3 regions of the Streptomyces flavofungini genome follow, and region 3 is predicted to be linked to each of the others. Evidence: predicted binding sites of a transcription regulator. Region 3 holds the regulator's gene; each other region holds the start of a gene.
The links. Region 3 encodes HrcA, which represses chaperone genes, less so after heat shock. Its sites were predicted from a motif close to TTNGCACTCNGNNNNNCNGAGTGCNAA; they were not measured.

Region 1 (6,436 bases), 2.5 Mb from region 3:
TGCACGGGCGGCGGCGCGCGCCCGCACCGTCGGCGGCGATACCTTCGCGACCTGCGCAGACGTACGTATCCGAGAAATCTTCGAAGAATCCCGGCGAGGGTGTCGATCCGGGCGTCTCCCGTTCGACGCATGAGTGAGAGGCGGGGGAAGGCCCCGCCCGCAGCCTGAACGGAGACACGGCCTTGCCGCGCTACCTGACGATGATCCGCATCGACGAGAACGACGTGCCCGAGGGCGGCCCGAGCCCCGAACTGCAGGAGCGCATGGGCAAGTTGTTCGAGGAGATCACCAAGGCGGGCGCGCTGGTCGAAACCGCCGGCCTCGCGCCGACCTCTCAGGGAGCACGGGTGCGCTGGGAGAACGGCAGCCTCTCCGTCACGGACGGGCCGTTCACCGAGGCCGTCGCCGTGTCCATGGCCGACGGGCCCGGGCCCGCGCTCGCCCTCGTCGACGCCCTCGCCGTCGAACCAGCCCTGCGCTCCTACCACTTGCTCCCCAGCGCCCGGGGCGACCTGCTCGCCCGGCTCGGGCGGTTCGCGGAGGCGCGGGTGGAGTTCGAGCGAGCGGCGGGGCTCACGCGGAACGTGCGGGAGCGGGAGTTGTTGTTGGGGCGAGCGGGGCGAGCGGGGCGGGCGGGCCGGTGCGGGGGGTAGTCCTTCGCGGGGCGCCCCGGTCCCGCCCCTTCTCCGGTTCTCCGGCTGTGTCCATGTGCGCTCCGCCGCGTGGGGGCTGCGCCCCTGGACCCCGGGGGTGGGTGTCCCGTGGCGGGTGGGACGGTCCGCCCCCGATCGGCCTGCGGCCTCGTCCTCAAACGCCGGACGGGCTGGAATGCACCGGCACGTCAAGGGGCGGGTTCACCCGCGCATCAAGGGGTGGGGCCCCGCACATCAAGGCGGGGCCCCACCCGCACATCCCCAGCCCGCCCCGGCACATCTCAGCCCGTCCGGCGTTTGAGGACGAGGCGCGAAGCGCCGATACGGCGGGAGCCTGTCCCACCCGCCCGGGGCACCCACCCAAGTCACAGCCCGTCCGGCGCTTGAGGACGAGGCGCGGAGCGCCGATGAGCGGGGTCCAGGGGGCGCAGCCCCCGGTTTCGGGAAAGGGGTGGGACTGGGGCGCCCCGCGAGGGCTAACCCGTCGGGTGGCCCACCAGCATGGTGGGAGCGCCCCCGACCCGGGTGAGGAAAACCGTGGCGGACCCAGGCCCCTGGGGCTTCACCTTGCGGCGGAGTTCCTCGGGCTCGACGGCGGAGCCACGCTTCTTGACGGTGAGAACGCCGACCCCGCGATCCCGGAGCAGCGCCTTCAACTTCTTCACGTTGAAGGGGAGTTGGTCGGTGATCTCGTAGGCGGTGGCGTAGGGCGTGGCGACGGCGGCGTCGGACGTGACGTAGGCGATGGTTTCGTCGATGAGCCCCCCGCCGACCCGGGAGGCGACCTCGGCGACGAGGTGGGCGCGGATGACGGCCCCGTCGGGCTCGTACAGGTAGCGCCCGACGGGCCGGACGTCCGGGTCGGGGAGCATCGTGGCGAGCGGGGAGGCGAGGGTGTCACCGGCGGGCAGCAGGGTGGCCCGGTGGGAGCCGGGCGCGCCGGTGCCGAACCACAGCACGGCCTCCTTCACGTCACCCCCGTCCGAGATCCACTCGGCCTCGGCCTCGCCGGGCACGGCGTCGTGGGGGATGCCGGGAGCGATCTTGAGGGCGGCGCGGGGCGCCTTGCGGGCGGTCTCGACGGCCCAGGAGAGGGGCGGCGAGTACGCCTCGGGGTCGAAGATGCGGCCGCGCCCGCCGCGCCGCGCGGGGTCGACGAAGACGGCGTCGTACGGGGAGGTGTCGATGTCCGTGACGTCCGCCTCGCGGACCTCGATGAGGTCGACGAGACCCAGTGCCTCCGCGTTGGCGCGGGCGACCGCGCAGGTCAGCGGGTCACGGTCGACGGCGAGGACGGCGATCCCGGCGCGCGCGAGGGCGATGGCGTCGCCGCCGATGCCGCAGCAGAGGTCGGCGACGGAACGTACGCCGAGGTCCTGAAACCGCCGCGCGCGGTACGTCGCCACGGACGTCCGCGTGGACTGCTCGACGCCGTTCGGAGTGAAGTACATGCGGGCGGCGTCCGCCGCGCCGAACTTCGGAACCGCCCGCTGCCGCAGCCGCGCCTGCGCGAGCGCGGCGGAGACCAGGTCGGCGGGGTGCTCGCGGCGCAGCCGGGTGGCCACCGCCAGCTCCTGGCTCGGTTCGACGTCGCGTACGGCGTCGAGGAGGCCCTGGCCCTCGGCGGTGCGGAGCGCGGCGAAGGAGGCAAGCGGATCGTTCACGTCGCCCATTGTGGGCCAGTCGGTGGAAGGTGCGCGTACGGCGGCGGTGTCGGCCCCCTGCAGGGCGCCTGAGCTGCGAGGATCCGGCGCCATGCGACTAGTACGACAAAAAGAACAAATTGGCCGGGAGGGCAGGCCGGGCAGGCCGGGTGCGGCGGGCGGACGGGGCGGTGGGCGGGGCGGCGCGCGCGGGCGGCGCAGGCGCGGCCGCCTCGCCGCCCTCGCCGTCAGCACCGCCGTCGTTGCCACCGCGATCGCCTCCGGCTGCGCCGCCGACGGCGACGAGCGGGGCGGCTCCGGCGCGCACGGCCAGCAGCCGCGGCTCGGCCCGCCCGCCCAGGCGCTGCGGGACTACGCCGACGCGCTGCGCGCGAAGCAGGCCGCGCGGGCCGCGGCCGCGAAGCGCTGGGGGCTCGCGCAGGCCCCGCTCGCCGCACCCCCCGCGCCCGCCGTCAAGCCCCGCATCACCACCCGCAAGGGCTTCGAGGTCGAGGGGCAGGCACAGCTGCCACCGGTGTTCACCACCGTCCCGACCAAGGACAAGGTCGTCTTCCTGACGATCGACGACGGCGCCGAGAAGGACCCGGCGTTCCTGCGGATGATGCGCGACCTGAAGATCCCGTACACCGCCTTCCTCAGCGACTACCTGGTCAAGGAGGACTACGGCTACTTCAAGCGGATGCAGAAGAGCGGCGTCGTACTGAACAACCACACGCTCAACCACCGCTATCTGCCGGGGCTCTCCTACGAGGGGCAGCGGCGGGAGATCTGCGGGATGCAGGACACCATCCAGAAGCGGTACGGCAAGCGGCCCGAGCTGTTCCGGCCGCCGTACGGGAACTACAACCGCGACACCCTGCGCGCCGCCAAGGCCTGCGGCATCAAGGCGGTGCCGCTGTGGGCCTCCGAGGGCTTCGCCCGGCACATGGAGTGGCGCGAGTGGGACAAGGACCTGCACCCCGGCGACATCATCCTCACGCACTTCCGCGGCCGTGAGGACTGGAAGGGCACCATGCCCGACATGGTCCGCACGGTCCTGAGGACGGTCACGGCCAAGGGGTACGCCGTGGCGCGCCTCGAGGACTACCTGTGAACCGGCCCGCGCGGGGCCGCCCCGCACGGGACGGCGCCGCGCGGGCCCGGGAGGTGGCCGTCGCGGCGGGGGCCACGGCGGGCGTGCTCGCCTCCGTCCTGCTGCTCACCGGCTGCGCGCAGTCGGTCGACCCGATCGAGCGCCTCGGCCGGAAGGCGGCCGAGAAGATCCCGCGGAAGGTCCCGCACGAGCTGCGGCGGGCGGAGCGCTGGTGCCCGCCCGGAGTGCTCGGAACCCTGCGCCCGGGCGGGACGTTGTCCGAAGGCGTGAGCCCGGGTCTCGGTCCGGGCGCCCTGCCCCGACCCCTCGTCACGCCGCCCGCATTGGCACTCCGCTTGACCGAGTGCTAATCGTCGTCCTAGTCTCGGGCCTGGCACTCCCCACTGGAGAGTGCCAACAGCGACGGGCAGGTCCGGCACCCGCGACGACGGATCCACCTGGTCGCCACCTCAGATCAGTTAACCCCGCGAGATCTCCGAAGGGGGAGGTCGGATCGTGACGACCGCCAGCTCCAAGGTTGCCATCAAGCCGCTTGAGGACCGCATCGTGGTCCAGCCGCTCGACGCCGAGCAGACCACGGCCTCTGGCCTGGTCATCCCGGACACCGCGAAGGAGAAGCCCCAGGAGGGGGCTGTCCTCGCCGTGGGCCCGGGTCGCTTCGAGAACGGCGAGCGCCTGCCGCTCGACGTGAAGGTCGGCGACGTCGTGCTCTACAGCAAGTACGGCGGCACCGAGGTGAAGTACAACGGCGACGAGTACCTCGTCCTCTCGGCCCGCGACGTGCTCGCGATCATCGAGAAGTAGTCGAGCGTCCTTCGTCTCTGCTGTACCTGCTTCACCTGCAGATTTGCTTGCGCTGCGCCCCTGGTCACCCCGCTGATTTGCCGGGCGGCGAGGGGCGCGGCTCGTTCACCCGAGTTTTCGAGAGGGCTGAAACGCTCCCATGGCGAAGATCCTGAAGTTCGACGAGGACGCCCGTCGCGCCCTCGAGCGCGGCGTCAACAAGCTTGCCGACACGGTCAAGGTGACGATCGGCCCCAAGGGCCGCAACGTCGTCATCGACAAGAAGTTCGGCGCTCCCACCATCACCAACGACGGCGTCACCATCGCCCGTGAGGTCGAGGTCGAGGACCCGTACGAGAACCTCGGCGCCCAGCTCGTGAAGGAGGTGGCGACCAAGACCAACGACATCGCTGGTGACGGCACCACCACCGCCACCGTGCTGGCCCAGGCCCTGGTCAAGGAAGGCCTGCGCAACGTCGCCGCCGGCGCTTCCCCGGCCGCCCTGAAGAAGGGCATCGACGCCGCGGTCAAGGCGGTCTCCGAGGACCTCCTCGCCACCGCCCGTCCGATCGACGACAAGTCCGACATCGCCGCCGTGGCCGGGCTCTCCGCCCAGGACCAGCAGGTCGGCGAGCTCATCGCCGAGGCGATGGACAAGGTCGGCAAGGACGGTGTCATCACCGTCGAGGAGTCCAACACCTTCGGCCTGGAGCTGGACTTCACCGAGGGCATGGCCTTCGACAAGGGCTACCTGTCGCCGTACTTCGTGACGGACCAGGAGCGCATGGAGGCGGTGCTCGAGGACCCGTACATCCTCATCCACCAGGGCAAGATCTCCTCCATCCAGGACCTGCTGCCGCTCCTGGAGAAGGTCATCCAGGCCGGCTCCTCCAAGCCGCTCCTGATCATCGCCGAGGACGTCGAGGGCGAGGCCCTGTCGACCCTCGTCGTGAACAAGATCCGCGGCACGTTCAACGCCGTCGCGGTGAAGGCCCCCGGCTTCGGCGACCGCCGCAAGGCGATGCTCGGCGACATGGCCACCCTCACGGGCGGCACCGTCATCGCCGAGGAGGTCGGCCTCAAGCTCGACCAGGTCGGCCTTGACGTGCTCGGCACCGCCCGCCGCGTCACCATCACCAAGGACGACACGACCATCGTCGACGGCGGCGGCAACTCCGCTGACGTCGAGGGCCGCGTCGCCCAGATCAAGGCCGAGATCGAGGCCACGGACTCCGACTGGGACCGCGAGAAGCTCCAGGAGCGCCTCGCGAAGCTGGCCGGCGGCGTGTGCGTCATCAAGGTCGGCGCCGCCACCGAGGTGGAGCTGAAGGAGAAGAAGCACCGTCTGGAGGACGCCATCTCCGCGACCCGCGCCGCGGTCGAGGAGGGCATCGTCTCCGGTGGTGGCTCCGCGCTCGTCCACGCCGCCAAGGTCCTCAAGGGCAACCTCGACAAGACCGGCGACGAGGCCACCGGTGTCGCGGTCGTCCGCAGCGCCGTCGTCGAGCCGCTGCGCTGGATCGCCGAGAACGCCGGCCTCGAGGGCTACGTCATCACCACCAAGGTGGCGGAGCTCGACAAGGGCTTCGGCTTCAACGCCGCGACCGGCGAGTACGTCGACCTGGTCAAGGCCGGCGTCATCGACCCGGTCAAGGTGACGCGCTCCGCCCTGGAGAACGCCGCCTCCATCGCCTCCCTGCTGCTCACGACCGAGACCCTGGTCGTCGAGAAGCCGGCCGAGGAAGAGGCTGACGGCGGCCACGGCCACGGGCACGGTCACGCTCACTGAGCGGTGACCTGAGCCTGCGCCGGTGCTGGTCGCCTGCGCTGCCTGGTCCGCCTGAGCTGCTTGAGCTCGGACGAAGGCCCGGCATCCCGTCGCGGGATGCCGGGCCTTCGGCGTTTCCCGGCCTTGCGCCTGCCGGGCCACGCGTGCGCGTCTGTCGGGTCGTGCGCTTGCCGGGCCACGCGTACGCGTCTGCCGGGTCGTGCGTCTTCGGTCACGCGTCTTTCGGGGGGCGTGCGTCTTCGGTCATGTGTCTTCGGTCATGTGTCTGCCGGGTGCTGTTGTGCCGCCGGGTGCGAGCCGTGGTCCGTCCTCGCGCAGTTCCCCGCGCCCCTTCGGGGCGCTCCTCCTGCGGGGCGCGGTCCTTGCGAAGCCTGGCTCCTGCGGGGCGCGGTCCCTGCGAGGCCTGGCCCCCGTGAGTCCTGGTCCCTGCGAGGCCTGGCCCCTGCGCGCGCTG
Region 2 (6,436 bases), 1.1 Mb from region 3:
GGAGCTGTGCGGCTGGATCCTGGAGCGCCTGCCGTAGCCCGAGGGGCGGGCACCCGCCCGCGGTGGCGGCCGTCGCGGGGCGGCTGCCGCCGCGGGCACCGGCGCACCCGGCCGCGCGGGCCCGGTGCTCAGCCCGTCCATCTCCCCGACAGGAACGTCACCGCGAACAGCGTGCTCAGCGGCGCCAGCACGCACAGCCCCGCGTACGCGCGCCACGGCGCCCTGACGCTCCACCCGGCCAGGCCCGTCCACAGCGGCCACCACAGCAGGGTCGCCCGGGGCACGGACGTGTACCAGTACGAGGTGCCGAGCGCCCACAGGTTCAGGGCGATGTACACCGCCTCCGGCCACCTCCGGCGCCGCAGGAGCCGGCCGAGCAGGGCCGCCCCGACCACCATGGCGACGAGCTCGGCCTGGGACATCAGGGCGTACCCGGTGGAGTAGCGGCCGTCGAACGCCGCGTTCCAGGTGTTGCCCCAGGCCTCCCACGGCGGGTGGAAGGTGCGGTACCAGCCGCGCTCCTGGGCGTGCTTCCAGGCCATCCAGTCGCCGGTGCGGTCGTACAGGTACAGCGTGTACGCGAGGGCGGGCACCGCGGGCAGCGTCAGCCAGGGCAGCCTGCGCCAGTCGCGGCGGCCGTCGCGGGCCAGGAGGAAGTCGACGGCCAGGGCGGCCGCGAGGAAGAGGCCGCTGACGCGGGTCGCCGTGGCGCACGCGGCGAGCGTCGCCGCGAGCGGCCAGCGGCCCGACCGGGCGGCGAGCCAGGCGGGCAGCGCGAAGGCGAGGAAGAGGGACTCGGAGTAGCCCGCGGCGAGGAAGACGGCGCAGGGCGAGAGGAGGACGACGAGGACGGCCCGCCGGGCGACGTCGTCCCCGCCCCCGAGCCGGACCGCCGCCCCCGCACCGCCTCCCCCGCCCTTGCCGGGGCCCGCGCCCTTGCCGGGGCCCGCGCCCTTGCCGGGGCCCGCGCCCCCGAGCCTGGCCACGCGGGCCAGCGCCAGCATCGCGACCGCGCCCGAGACCAGCGAGATCAGCAGCCCGGCCGCCACCCAGTCCGGCACGACGAGCCGCACCGCGCGCAGCACCAGCGGAAACCCGGGGAAGAACGCCTCCTCGTTCTCGAAGCCGTCCGCGTACCCCGGCGCGGGCCCGAAGTAGCCGTACTCCGCTATGTGCCGGAAGTGCGTCCAGTCCCACTGCTCCCACACGGAGAGCGGCCCCGGCGCCTCCTTGGCACGGGAGTTCGCGGGAAACAGCCACCCCACGCAGTACCCGGTGACGAACAGCCCCACCCGCGTGCCCGCGTACACCTGGAGCACGAAGCAGTCGGTGGCGTCGAGCCGCCCCACCAGCCGCCGCAGAGCCGCCCGCGCGCCGCCGGGCCGCCGCCGCTGCTGCCCGCGGACGTCGGGCCGGGGCGGGCGCGGGGAGGGCCGGGTGGCGGTCGTCGCCGGTGCCGCGGGCATGCGTGGTCTCCGTTCGGGCGCGCGGAATCGCCCGGCGGCGCGCGGTGCGCCGCCGGTCGGTGGGTGCTGCGGGAAGGGGTGCCGGTCGTGGGCAGGGCGGGGCGTGCCGGGTTACGGCGTCGAGGGCGGGCTGGTCCGGCCGCCCCGGTACGGGGCCTCGGTCGCGCCCTGGGTGCCGGTGGTCGGGGGCGTGGTGCCCCGGGGGTACGTCGGCGAGTGACTGGGGTCGGCGGCGGAGCTGCCGGCCGTGGGCGGCGTACTGGTGTCGGGGCCCTCGGAGGTCTCGGTCGGCCCTGGCGACGACGAGGACGACGAGGACGCCGAGGATTCGGTGGGGTCGGGCACCGGGTCGCCGGAGGAGGGCGCGGGCCGCGGGTCGCTGGTGTCGGCCGGGGGCACCCGTTCCGCGGAGCCGGCGAGCCCGGCGGCGACCGCGCCGCCCATCCCGCCGCACAGCAGCACGGCGCTGGCCGCGAGCACGGCGAACCTGCGCCGCCGCACCCGCTCGCCGCGGGCCGTGACCAGGGGCGCGGGCGCCGGGTCGGTGCCGCGTTCCGCCGCCGCGGCCAGCTCCCTGAGCGCGTCCGCGAGCGGATCGTCGTGGTGGGCTTCAGTCACCGTGCGCCTCCTGGATACGAGGGTCCTGCAAGCGGTCGGCGAGGGCGGCCCGCCCCCGGGACAGATGCGTCTTGACCGTGCCGGTGGACTGGCCCGTCTCCGCGGCGATCTGCTCCACCGACAGATCGCAGATGTAGTGCAGCGCCACCGTCCTGCGCTGCTGCGGGGACAGCCCCTTCAGCGCTTCGACGAGGACCACGGACCCGGGGTCGGGCGCGGCCTCGGGCGGCGCGCCGCCGTGCCGCTGCCAGGCCTGCTCGCTGCGCCGCCGCCCGTGCCACCGGCGCACGGCGAGCCGCCAGGCCACGGTGCGGATCCACGCCTCGGGCGCGGCCTCCTTCACCAGGCGGCCGCGCCTGCTCCAGGCCTTGACGAACGCCTCCTGCACGACGTCCTGCGCCTCCTGGAGGTCGCCGAGCATCACATACAGCTGGCCGGTGAGCCGTCGGACCGCGTGGGCGTAGAACTCCTCGAACTCCTCAGCGGTCAATGACGTGCTCCCCATCTGGTCGGTACAACCTCTCTAGACCGGCGGGGGCGCGTCCGGTTGACACGGGCCGGGAGATTTTTTCCGGGTGTCTCCCGCGAACGCCCGAGGGCGGCACCCCCTCCAGGAACTGGAAGGAGTGCCGCCCTCGGAACGAGCGGACCGGGTCCGAGCCGTCAGGCTCAGAAGTCCATGTCACCGCCGGGCATGCCGCCCGGAGCGCCCGCCGCGGCGGCCTTCTCCGGCTTGTCGGCGATGACGGCCTCGGTGGTGAGGAACAGCGCGGCGATGGACGCGGCGTTCTGCAGGGCGGAACGCGTGACCTTCGCCGGGTCGATGATGCCCTCGGCGATCATGTCGACGTACTCGCCGGAGGCGGCGTTCAGGCCCTGGCCGACGGCCAGGTTGCGCACCTTCTCCACGACGACGCCGCCCTCGAGGCCGGCGTTGACCGCGATCTGCTTCAGCGGGGCCTCCAGGGCCAGCTTCACAGCGGCGGCACCGGTGGCCTCGTCACCCTCGAGCTCCAGCTTCTCGAAGACGGAGGAGGCCTGCAGCAGGGCCACGCCACCACCGGCGACGATGCCCTCCTCGACGGCCGCCTTCGCGTTGCGCACGGCGTCCTCGATGCGGTGCTTGCGCTCCTTGAGCTCGACCTCGGTCGCGGCACCGGCCTTGATGACCGCAACACCGCCGGCGAGCTTCGCCAGGCGCTCCTGCAGCTTCTCGCGGTCGTAGTCGCTGTCCGAGTTCTCGATCTCGGCGCGGATCTGGTTGACGCGGCCCTGGACCTGGTCGCTCTCACCGGCGCCGTCGACGATGGTCGTCTCGTCCTTGGTGATGACGACCTTGCGGGCGCGGCCGAGCAGGTCGAGACCGGCGTTCTCCAGCTTGAGGCCGACCTCCTCGGAGATGACCGTGCCACCGGTGAGGATGGCGATGTCGCCGAGCATGGCCTTGCGGCGGTCGCCGAAGCCCGGGGCCTTGACGGCGACGGACTTGAAGGTGCCGCGGATCTTGTTGACGACCAGCGTGGACAGGGCCTCGCCCTCGACGTCCTCGGCGATGATCAGCAGCGGCTTGCCCGACTGCATGACCTTCTCCAGGAGCGGAAGGAGGTCCTTCACGTTGGAGATCTTGGAGTTGACGATCAGGATGTACGGGTCGTCGAGCGACGCCTCCATACGCTCCATGTCGGTGGCGAAGTACGCCGAGATGTAGCCCTTGTCGAAGCGCATGCCCTCGGTGAGCTCAAGCTCGAGCCCGAAGGTCTGCGACTCCTCGACGGTGATGACGCCTTCCTTGCCGACCTTGTCCATCGCCTCGGCGATGAGCTCGCCGATCTGGGTGTCGGCGGCGGAGATGGAGGCGGTGGAAGCGATCTGCTCCTTGGTCTCCACGTCCTTGGCCTGCTCGAGCAGGGCGCCGGAGACGGCCTCGACGGCCTTCTCGATGCCGCGCTTGAGGGCCATCGGGTTGGCGCCGGCCGCGACGTTGCGCAGGCCTTCCTTGACGAGCGCCTGGGCGAGGACGGTCGCGGTCGTCGTGCCGTCACCGGCGACGTCGTCCGTCTTCTTCGCGACCTCCTTGACCAGCTCGGCGCCGATCTTCTCGTACGGGTCCTCGAGCTCGATCTCCTTGGCGATGGACACACCATCGTTGGTGATCGTGGGGGCGCCCCACTTCTTCTCGAGGACGACGTTGCGACCCTTGGGGCCCAGGGTCACCTTGACGGCGTCGGCGAGCTGGTTCATGCCGCGCTCGAGGCCGCGCCGTGCCTCCTCGTCGAACGCGATGATCTTGGCCATGTGAAGTGGTCCTCCCGGACGGGGTGGAAACGCAAACGGATCTGGCTGGCGCCCGCGACGGACGGCCTGCTCACCGTGTGGTTCCTTGCCCCACCCGGCCTGCGGACCTCACCGACCCGACCCAAGTTCTGTCACTCTCACTCGTAGAGTGCTAACGCCAATGATTAGCACTCGACCCCCGAGAGTGCAAGGTCGCTTCGAAGAAGCGTCGATGAGGGGCGGTGGTCGGGCGACGGGTGGGGGCAAGGTCGCTTCGAAGAAGCGTCGATGAGGGGCGGTGGCCGGGCGACGGGCCCCCTCGGGCCGGGCGGAACACTCCGATCTTGGAACGACGAAGGGTCCGCACCCCGTTCCCGGGGTGCGGACCCTTCGTCTGCGTCGCGTCGGTGGCCGATCGCGTCAAGCCGCTCAGACGGCGAGCTTGACCATGTCCGCCTGCGGACCCTTCTGGCCCTGCGAGATCTCGAACTCGACTCGCTGACCTTCTTCCAGGGTGCGGTAGCCGTCCATCTGGATCGCGCTGTAGTGGACGAAAACATCCGCACCACCGTCGACCGCGATGAAGCCGTATCCCTTCTCCGCGTTGAACCACTTGACGGTGCCCTGAGCCATGCCTAACTCCCCTATTACTGGCCCTTGCGCAGACCCGCACTTCGCGGACCCGGGTCAGACCTCACCCCCCATGGGTTGGGGGTGTGCGCCGGAACGCGTCGACCGCGGCTGAATGTATCTGTCCAACTGCCCTCTGCAACAGGTCAATCGGACGAGAATTCTGGGCACGCGCTATCGGCGATTTCAGGAGAATTCCACGGAATTCAGGGCAAGTCGGGCCCGACAAATGCCACATAGGGCTCAAATGGGCAGGACACTTTGGCTGCTTCTTGTCGGCTCCGCGGCCGACTTCGAATATGCGCGCGGCACTGCTTGCGCCGAGAGCGGCACTCCATTCCCAACTGTACCGCGCTCAACCATGCAGAATTGCCCCCTCCGCTTCTCTCGCGGAGGGGGCAATACCAGTGACTCTGCGTGCGTCAGCCGCCGGCGACGGCAGGAATGATCGAAACCCCGGCGCCGTCCGGCGTCGCGGTCTCGAGACCCTGCTCGAACCGCACGTCGTCGTCGTTCACGTACACGTTCACGAACCGCCGCAGCTTGCCCTGGTCGTCCAGGACCCGGGCGGCGATACCGGTGTGGTTCTTCTCCAGGTCGGCGATGACCTCACCGAGCGTCGCCCCCTCGGCGGCGACCTCGGCCTGACCACCGGTGTAGGTGCGAAGAATGGTGGGGATGCGGACGTTGACACTCATGGGTTTCACCTCAGGGGTACGGGGAGGATGAGCGCCCCGTCAGGGGCGCCCCCGAAGGGGCGCGGGGAACTGCGCGACCAGCCACAGCGCTCCCGCGGACGAAACAATGCTCCAGGCCCTGCGGCGATCAGCCGGCAAGCCCTGCGGAGCGGAACGCATCAAGACTGGGCTTGATCGTGGCGGTCGCCTGAGACCTCTCGGCGACCGCGTCGAGAGTCTTCAGGCCGTCACCGGTGTTCAGCACCACCGTGGTGCGGGTCGGGTCGATGAGCCCGGCATCCACCAGCTTCTTGGTGACGCCGACCGTCACGCCTCCGGCGGTCTCTGCGAAGATCCCTTCACTCCGAGCGAGCAGCTCGATCGCCTGGACGACCTGCTCGTCGTTCACGTCCTCCACCGCACCCCCCGTACGCCGCGCGATGTCGAGGACGTAGGGCCCGTCGGCCGGGTTGCCGATGGCGAGGGACTTGGCGATGGTGTCCGGCTTCTGCGGCCGGACGACGTCGTGGCCCGCCTTGAACGCGGTGGACACCGGCGAGCAGCCCTCCGCCTGCGCCCCGAAGATCTTGTACGGCTTGTCCTCGACGAGACCGAGCGCGATCAGCTCCTTCAGACCCTTGTCGATCTTCGTGAGCTGGGACCCGGAGGCGATCGGGATCACGAGCTGGTCGGGCAGGACCCACCCCAGCTGCTCGCAGATCTCGTACGCGAGGGTCTTGGAACCCTCGCCGTAGTACGGCCGCAGGTTGA
Region 3 (6,436 bases):
CAGAGATCGGTGAACGCGGAGGACATACCGGCATCGTGCCACGTCTGGCGGGGGCGCCTCGTCCAGGGTCCGCCTGGGGCTCGTCCTCCGCCCTGTCCCGCCGCTCCGCGGCGGATGCCCTCCACCCGCCCACCCGTCATCCCGCACCGGGGCGGGCGGGGACGTCCCTCGCTGTGGGCAGCTGGTCCGCCCAGGTCCACCACGCGAAACGGCCCGGGGTGAACGTGGATCCCACGCTCACCCCGGGCCGCTCGTCGAGCCCCCTACAGCTAACGCCCGTTGAACGCGTCCTTCAGGCGGGAGAACAGGCCCTGCTGCCCCGGCTGGAACTGCCCCGTGGGCCGCTCCTCGCCCCGCAGCTGCGCGAGCTCCCGCAGCAATCGTTCCTGCTCGGGGTCGAGCTTGGACGGCGTGAGCACCTCGACGTGCACGATGAGGTCACCGCGCCCCCCGCCGCGCAGGTGGGTGACACCACGCCCGTGCAGGGGGATCGACTGCCCGGACTGCGTACCGGGCCGGATGTCGACCTCCTCCATGCCGTCCAGCGTCTCCAGCGGCACCTTCGTGCCGAGCGCGGCCGCCGTCATCGGCAGCGTGACGGTGCAGTGCAGATCGTCCCCGCGCCGCTGGAAGACGGAGTGGGGCAGCTCGTGGATCTCGACGTAGAGGTCACCGGCGGGGCCGCCGCCGGGGCCGACCTCGCCCTCACCGGCGAGCTGGATCCGGGTGCCGTTGTCGACACCGGCGGGGATCTTCACGGTGAGCGTGCGCCGGGACCGGATCCGCCCGTCGCCCGCGCACTCGGGGCACGGCGTCGGCACGACGGTCCCGAAGCCCTGGCACTGCGGGCAGGGCCGCGAGGTCATGACCTGGCCGAGGAAGGACCGGGTGACCTGGGACACCTCGCCGCGGCCGCGGCACATGTCACAGGTCTGCGCGGAGGTGCCGGGCGCGGCCCCCTCGCCGGAACACGTCGTACAGACGACGGCCGTGTCGACCTGGATGTCCTTCGTGGTGCCGAAGGCCGCCTCTTCGAGGTCGATCTCCAGGCGGATCATGGCGTCCTGCCCGCGCCGGGTGCGCGAGCGCGGCCCGCGCTGCGACGCCGTGCCGAAGAACGCGTCCATGATGTCGGAGAAGTTGCCGAAGCCACCCGCTCCGAAGCCGCCCGCGCCACCGGCGCCGCCGGCCTGGGACAGCGGGTCGCCACCGAGGTCGTAGACCTGCTTCTTCTGCGGGTCCGACAACACCTCGTACGCGGCGTTGATCTCCTTGAAGCGCTCTTGCGTCTTCGGATCGGGGTTGACGTCCGGGTGCAGCTCGCGAGCGAGCCGCCGGAAGGCCTTCTTGATGTCGTCCTGGGAAGCGTCGCGGCGCACGCCTAGTACGGCGTAGTAGTCCGTGGCCACTTACGACTCCGCCAGGATCTGTCCGACGTAACGTGCCACTGCGCGTACTGCTCCCATCGTTCCCGGATAGTCCATGCGGGTCGGTCCGACCACGCCCAGCTTGGCCACTGCCTCGCTCCCCGAACCGTAGCCGACGGAGACCACCGACGTGGAGCTGAGCCCCTCATGGGCGTTCTCGTGCCCGATCTTGACGGTCATGCCCGAATCCGTCGCCTCACCAAGCAACTTGAGGAGGACGACCTGCTCCTCCAGTGCCTCCAGGACCGGCCTGATGGTGAGGGGAAAGTCATGTCCGAAGCGGGTGAGATTGGCGGTGCCGCCGATCATCAGCCGCTCCTCGGTCTCCTCCACGAGCGTTTCGAGAAGGGTGGAGAGGACCGTGGTCACCGTCCCCCGGTCGTCCTTGTCGAAGGACTCGGCCAGGTCCTGCACCAGCTGCGGCACGTCTGTGAAGCGGCGGCCCGCGACCCGGCTGTTGAGCCGTGCCCGCAGGTCCGCGAGCGACGTCTCGCCGAACGGCGCCGGGCAGTCGATCATGCGCTGCTCGACCCGTCCGGTGTCGGTGATGAGGACCAGCATCAGGCGGGCCGGGGCCAGCGCGAGCAGTTCCACGTGCCGCACCGTGGAGCGGGTCAGCGAGGGATACTGCACCACCGCGACCTGCCGGGTCAGCTGCGCGAGCAGCCGCACCGTGCGCCCGACGACGTCGTCCAGGTCGACCGCGCCGTCCAGGAAGTTCTGGATCGCGCGCCGCTCCGGCGCCGTCATCGGCTTGACGCCCGCGAGCCGGTCCACGAACAGGCGGTACCCCTTGTCGGTCGGGATGCGCCCGGCGCTGGTGTGCGGCTGGGCGATGAACCCTTCCTCCTCCAGCGCGGCCATGTCGTTGCGGACCGTGGCCGGGGAGACGCCGAGGTGGTGCCGCTCGGTGAGCGCCTTGGAGCCGACCGGCTCCTCCGTGCCCACGTAGTCGTGGACGATGGCGCGCAGCACTTCCAGCCTGCGTTCACTGAGCATCGCGCACCTCCAGCTGCCGTCTTCGCCCCGAGCCCCCCGGTGGTGGCCCCTCTCCCTGGCACTCACCCCGGGCGAGTGCCAGCCTTCACCGAGTCAGTGTACGGCCGGTGGGTACAGGCCCGGCAAGGGCCGACCTCTTTGTCATGCCGACGGGTGCCGCCCTTGTCCTGCCTTGTCATGCTGACGGGGGCCCTCCCCGTGCTGCCTCGCGGTCCCTCGCCGTCCCTCCCGCGTCGTGCCGCGGGATGCCGCCGTCCCGCCGTCGCCCCGCCCCCGTCCTGCCCTCCCCGCCTCGTCGGCGTTAGCGTCACCCCATGGACACGACCACGCCCTCCCCCGCTCCCGCCCCGGCCTGGCAGGAGGCGGGCTGGGAACGGCTCGCCGCGCGCGTGGGCCGGTGCAGGCTGCCGGTGTGGGACTGCACCGCCGGGCTCGTCGTCGGCACCGGCGCCGCCCTCATGATCGAGGCCGGGTCCAGCCTGCGCGAGGGCTCCCGGCTGCGCGCCGACGCCCGGCGGCTGCTCGGCGGCGACCGGCGCGTGACCCATCTCGCCCTCACCCACCCCCACTTCGACCACGTGCTCGGCGCCGCCGCGTTCGCGGGCGTCGAGGTGTTCGGCGCCGTCGGCCTCGACACCGTCCTCGACCACGACCGCGAGGGCCTGCGCGCCGACGCCGTCGCCCAGGGAGTCGACCCGGCCGCCGCGGCCGAGGCCGCCGACCTCCTGGTCCGGCCCCACCACCTGGTGTGCGGGGAGCGGACCCTGGACCTCGGCGGCCTCCAGGTGCTGCTCGCCAACGTCGGCCCCGGGCACACCGGCCACGACCTCGCCGTCCTCGTGCCCGGCGGCCCGGGCGAACCCGAGGTCGTCTTCTGCGGCGACCTGGTCGAGGAGTCCGGCGAACCGCAGGCAGGTCCGGACGCGGCGCCCCGGCACTGGCCCGCCGCCCTCGACCGGCTCCTCGACCTGGGCGGCCCGGACGCGCTGTACGTGCCCGGGCACGGGGCCGTCGTCGACGCCGCTTTCGTACGCCGCCAACGCGACGAGCTGGCCCGGCGGTTCGGTGTCGCCTGACGCCATGCCATAACGTCTGGCCCATGCGCAGCTACCACCCGGACCTGACCCCGCCCTGGAAGAAGCCGGCCGCCGTCCCCGAGGTGCCCGCCGAGGCCGACCTGGTCGTGGAGGAGGTCACCACGGGTTTCTGCGGCGCGGTGATCCGCTGCGAGAAGACCGCCGAGGGGCCGACGGTGACCCTGGAGGACCGCTTCGGCAAGCACCGCGTGTTCCCGATGGCGCCGCGCGGCTTCCTCCTGGAGGGCAGGGTGATCACCCTGGTACGCCCCGCGGCGGCCGCCGCACCCAGGCAGCCCGCGCGCACCGCGTCCGGCTCCCTCGCCGTTCCCGGCGCGCGGGCGCGGGTGGCCCGCGCGGGACGCATCTACGTGGAGGGGCGGCACGACGCCGAGCTGGTCGAGAAGGTCTGGGGCGACGACCTGCGCATCGAGGGGGTCGTCGTCGAGTACCTGGAAGGCATCGACGACCTGCCCGCCATCGTCGACGCGTTCGCCCCCGACGCCGACGCCCGCCTCGGCATCCTCGTCGACCACCTGGTCCCCGGCTCCAAGGAGTCCCGCATCGCCGCGGCCGTCAGCAGCGACCACGCCCTGGTCGTCGGCCACCCCTACATCGACGTGTGGGAAGCGGTGAAGCCGTCCTCGGTGGGCATCACGGCCTGGCCCCGGGTCCCCCGCGGCCAGGACTGGAAGACGGGGGTGTGCCGCGCCCTGGGCTGGCCGGAGAACACGGGCGCGGCCTGGCAGCACATCCTGGGCAGGGTCCACACGTACAAGGACCTGGAGCCGGCGCTGCTGGGGAGGGTCGAGGAACTGATCGATTTCGTGACGGCGCCGTAGCCCACCCTCGTGTCAGGCACCGGACGAGGCCGTCTCCGCCCACCCGCAGCTTGAGGACGAGGCCATGTCAGCCCGTCCGGCGCTTGAGGACGAGGCGCGAAGCGCCGAAAGGGGGCAAGGGGCGCAGCCCCATATGGAACGCTCAGTCGACAAGGTCCCGCACGACGGCGTCGGCAAGCAACCGCCCCCGCAGGGTGAGCACGGCCCGCCCCTGCACGAAGGGCCCACCCTCCAGCAACCCATCAGCCAACGCCCGCCGCGCGGAGGCAAGCCCCGCCTCCTTCAGGAGGGACAACGGACACCCCTCAAGCAGCCGCAGCTCAAGCAGCACCCGCTCGACCCGCCGATCCTCGTCCGACAGGACCTCCCGCCCGGCCCCGGGCGACCGACCCCCCGCGAGCGCGGCAGCGTACGCGCCGGGGTGCTTCACGTTCCACCACCGCACACCCCCCACATGGCTGTGGGCCCCCGGCCCGGCCCCCCACCAGTCGGCGCCCCGCCAGTACAACTCGTTGTGCAGACACCGCCCTGCCTCGGAGGTGGCCCAGTTGGACACCTCGTACCAGTGGAACCCGGCATCGGAGAGCCGCTCCTCGGCGATCAGATACCGGTCGGCGTGCACGTCGTCGTCGGTCATGGGCACCTCACCGCGCCGGATCCGCCGGGCGAGCTGCGTCCCCTCCTCGACGATCAGCGCGTACGCGGATACGTGATCGGGCCCGGCCCCGATGGCGGCGTCCAGGGAGGCCCGCCAGTCGTCGTCGGTCTCGCCGGGGGTGCCGTAGATGAGGTCGAGGTTGACGTGCTCGAACCCCGCCGCACGCGCCTCGGCGACGCAGGCCTCGGGCCGCCCGGGCGTGTGCGTACGGTCGAGGATCTTCAGGACGTGCTGCTTGGCGCTCTGCATGCCGAAGGAGACACGGTTGAAGCCGCCCTCGCGCAGGGCGCTCAGATAGGCGGGGTCGACGGATTCCGGGTTCGCCTCGGTCGTGATCTCCGCGTCGTCGGCGAGCCCGAACTCGTCGCGTACGGCGGCGAGCATCCGTACGAGGTCGTCGGCGGCGAGCAGCGTGGGCGTGCCACCGCCCACGAACACGGTCCGTACGGGGCGCGGGTCGTCGCCGAGGACCTTGCGGGCGAGACGGATCTCGTCGATCAGGGTGTCGGCGTAGTTGTCGCGGGAGGCGAGGACGCCGCCGCTGCCGCGCAGCTCGGTGGCGGTGTAGGTGTTGAAGTCGCAGTAGCCGCAGCGGGTCGCGCAGTACGGCACGTGCAGATAGCACCCGAGCGGCCGCTCACCCGCTCCGACCAGGGCGGAAGCGGGTAGCGCCCCGTCCTCGGGCATGGGCTCACCATCGGGCAGTACGGAAGGCATGTCTGCCATTGTCCCGGACGCGCCGGGGTTGCCGGTCCCCGCGTTCCCGGGGCGCTCCGCGAAGGCACCCCACCGATCACTTCGCCCTGAGCACGAGGAGCGCCAGATCATCGTCCGGCGGCCGCTGCGAGAACTCGTGGACGAGCCGCCGGATGCGCTCGGCGACGAGCCCCGCGTCCAGGCCCGCGCACCCCGCGAGGGCCTTGGCGAGCCCGTCCCCGTCGTCGAAGAGGTGCAGTCCCGAGCGCCGCTCCGTGACCCCGTCGGTGACGCACAGCAGCGTGTCACCGGTGCGCAGCTCGAAGGTGGTGCTGGTGTACGACTCGTCGTCGACGACACCGAGCAGCATCTGCGGCGCCGCCACGGGCCGCACCTGCCCGTCGGCACCGAGGACCAGCGGCAGCGGATGCCCGGCGCACGCCACGGTGCACCGCACGCCGCCGTCGAAGGGCACCAGCTCGCCGTAGAGGAGGGACAGGAAGCGCGAGGTGGGGCCGTCGGTGGGCTCGTCCTGGCCGCCGGCGACGGCGAGGACGGCCGCGGCGGCGTCGGCGGCCTCCGTGGCGTCGTCGAGGAGGAGCTGGTTGAGGCGGTCGAGGACCTCCGCGACCTGGTAGCCCTCGCGGGCGAGCAGCCGCAGCCAGGGCCGGGCGAGCCCGATGACGACGGCCGCCTCCGGCCCCTTGCCCTGGACGTCGCCGAGGGCGAAGCACCAGC

Region 1: the regulator HrcA is predicted to act here: its motif matches at 3,781-3,807, upstream of groES (co-chaperone GroES).
Region 2: the regulator HrcA is predicted to act here: its motif matches at 4,508-4,534, upstream of groL (chaperonin GroEL).

Annotation. Positions count from the first base shown of each region.
Region 1 is NZ_CP128846.1:3,744,712-3,751,147, reverse strand. It holds gene QUY26_RS15205 (MFS transporter) at 1-137, shown strand, start outside; partial or broken gene QUY26_RS15200 (YciI family protein) at 183-410, shown strand; partial or broken gene QUY26_RS15195 (RNA polymerase subunit sigma-24) at 399-653, shown strand; gene QUY26_RS15190 (class I SAM-dependent methyltransferase) at 1,130-2,326, opposite strand; gene QUY26_RS15185 (polysaccharide deacetylase family protein) at 2,409-3,410, shown strand; gene QUY26_RS15180 (hypothetical protein) at 3,407-3,760, shown strand; gene groES (co-chaperone GroES) at 3,906-4,214, shown strand; gene groL (chaperonin GroEL) at 4,354-5,982, shown strand.
Region 2 is NZ_CP128846.1:5,162,278-5,168,713, reverse strand. It holds gene QUY26_RS21875 (esterase/lipase family protein) at 1-37, shown strand, start outside; gene QUY26_RS21870 (mannosyltransferase family protein) at 129-1,466, opposite strand; gene QUY26_RS21865 (hypothetical protein) at 1,578-2,084, opposite strand; gene QUY26_RS21860 (SigE family RNA polymerase sigma factor) at 2,077-2,574, opposite strand; gene groL (chaperonin GroEL) at 2,754-4,379, opposite strand; gene QUY26_RS21850 (cold-shock protein) at 4,788-4,991, opposite strand; gene QUY26_RS21845 (ubiquitin-like small modifier protein 1) at 5,411-5,686, opposite strand; gene thrC (threonine synthase) at 5,814-6,436, opposite strand, start outside.
Region 3 is NZ_CP128846.1:6,270,946-6,277,381, reverse strand. It holds gene QUY26_RS26620 (nitronate monooxygenase) at 1-26, opposite strand, end outside; gene dnaJ (molecular chaperone DnaJ) at 270-1,409, opposite strand; gene hrcA (heat-inducible transcriptional repressor HrcA) at 1,410-2,426, opposite strand; gene QUY26_RS26605 (MBL fold metallo-hydrolase) at 2,741-3,502, shown strand; gene QUY26_RS26600 (DUF3097 domain-containing protein) at 3,526-4,344, shown strand; gene hemW (radical SAM family heme chaperone HemW) at 4,487-5,719, opposite strand; gene QUY26_RS26590 (ATP-binding SpoIIE family protein phosphatase) at 5,796-6,436, opposite strand, start outside.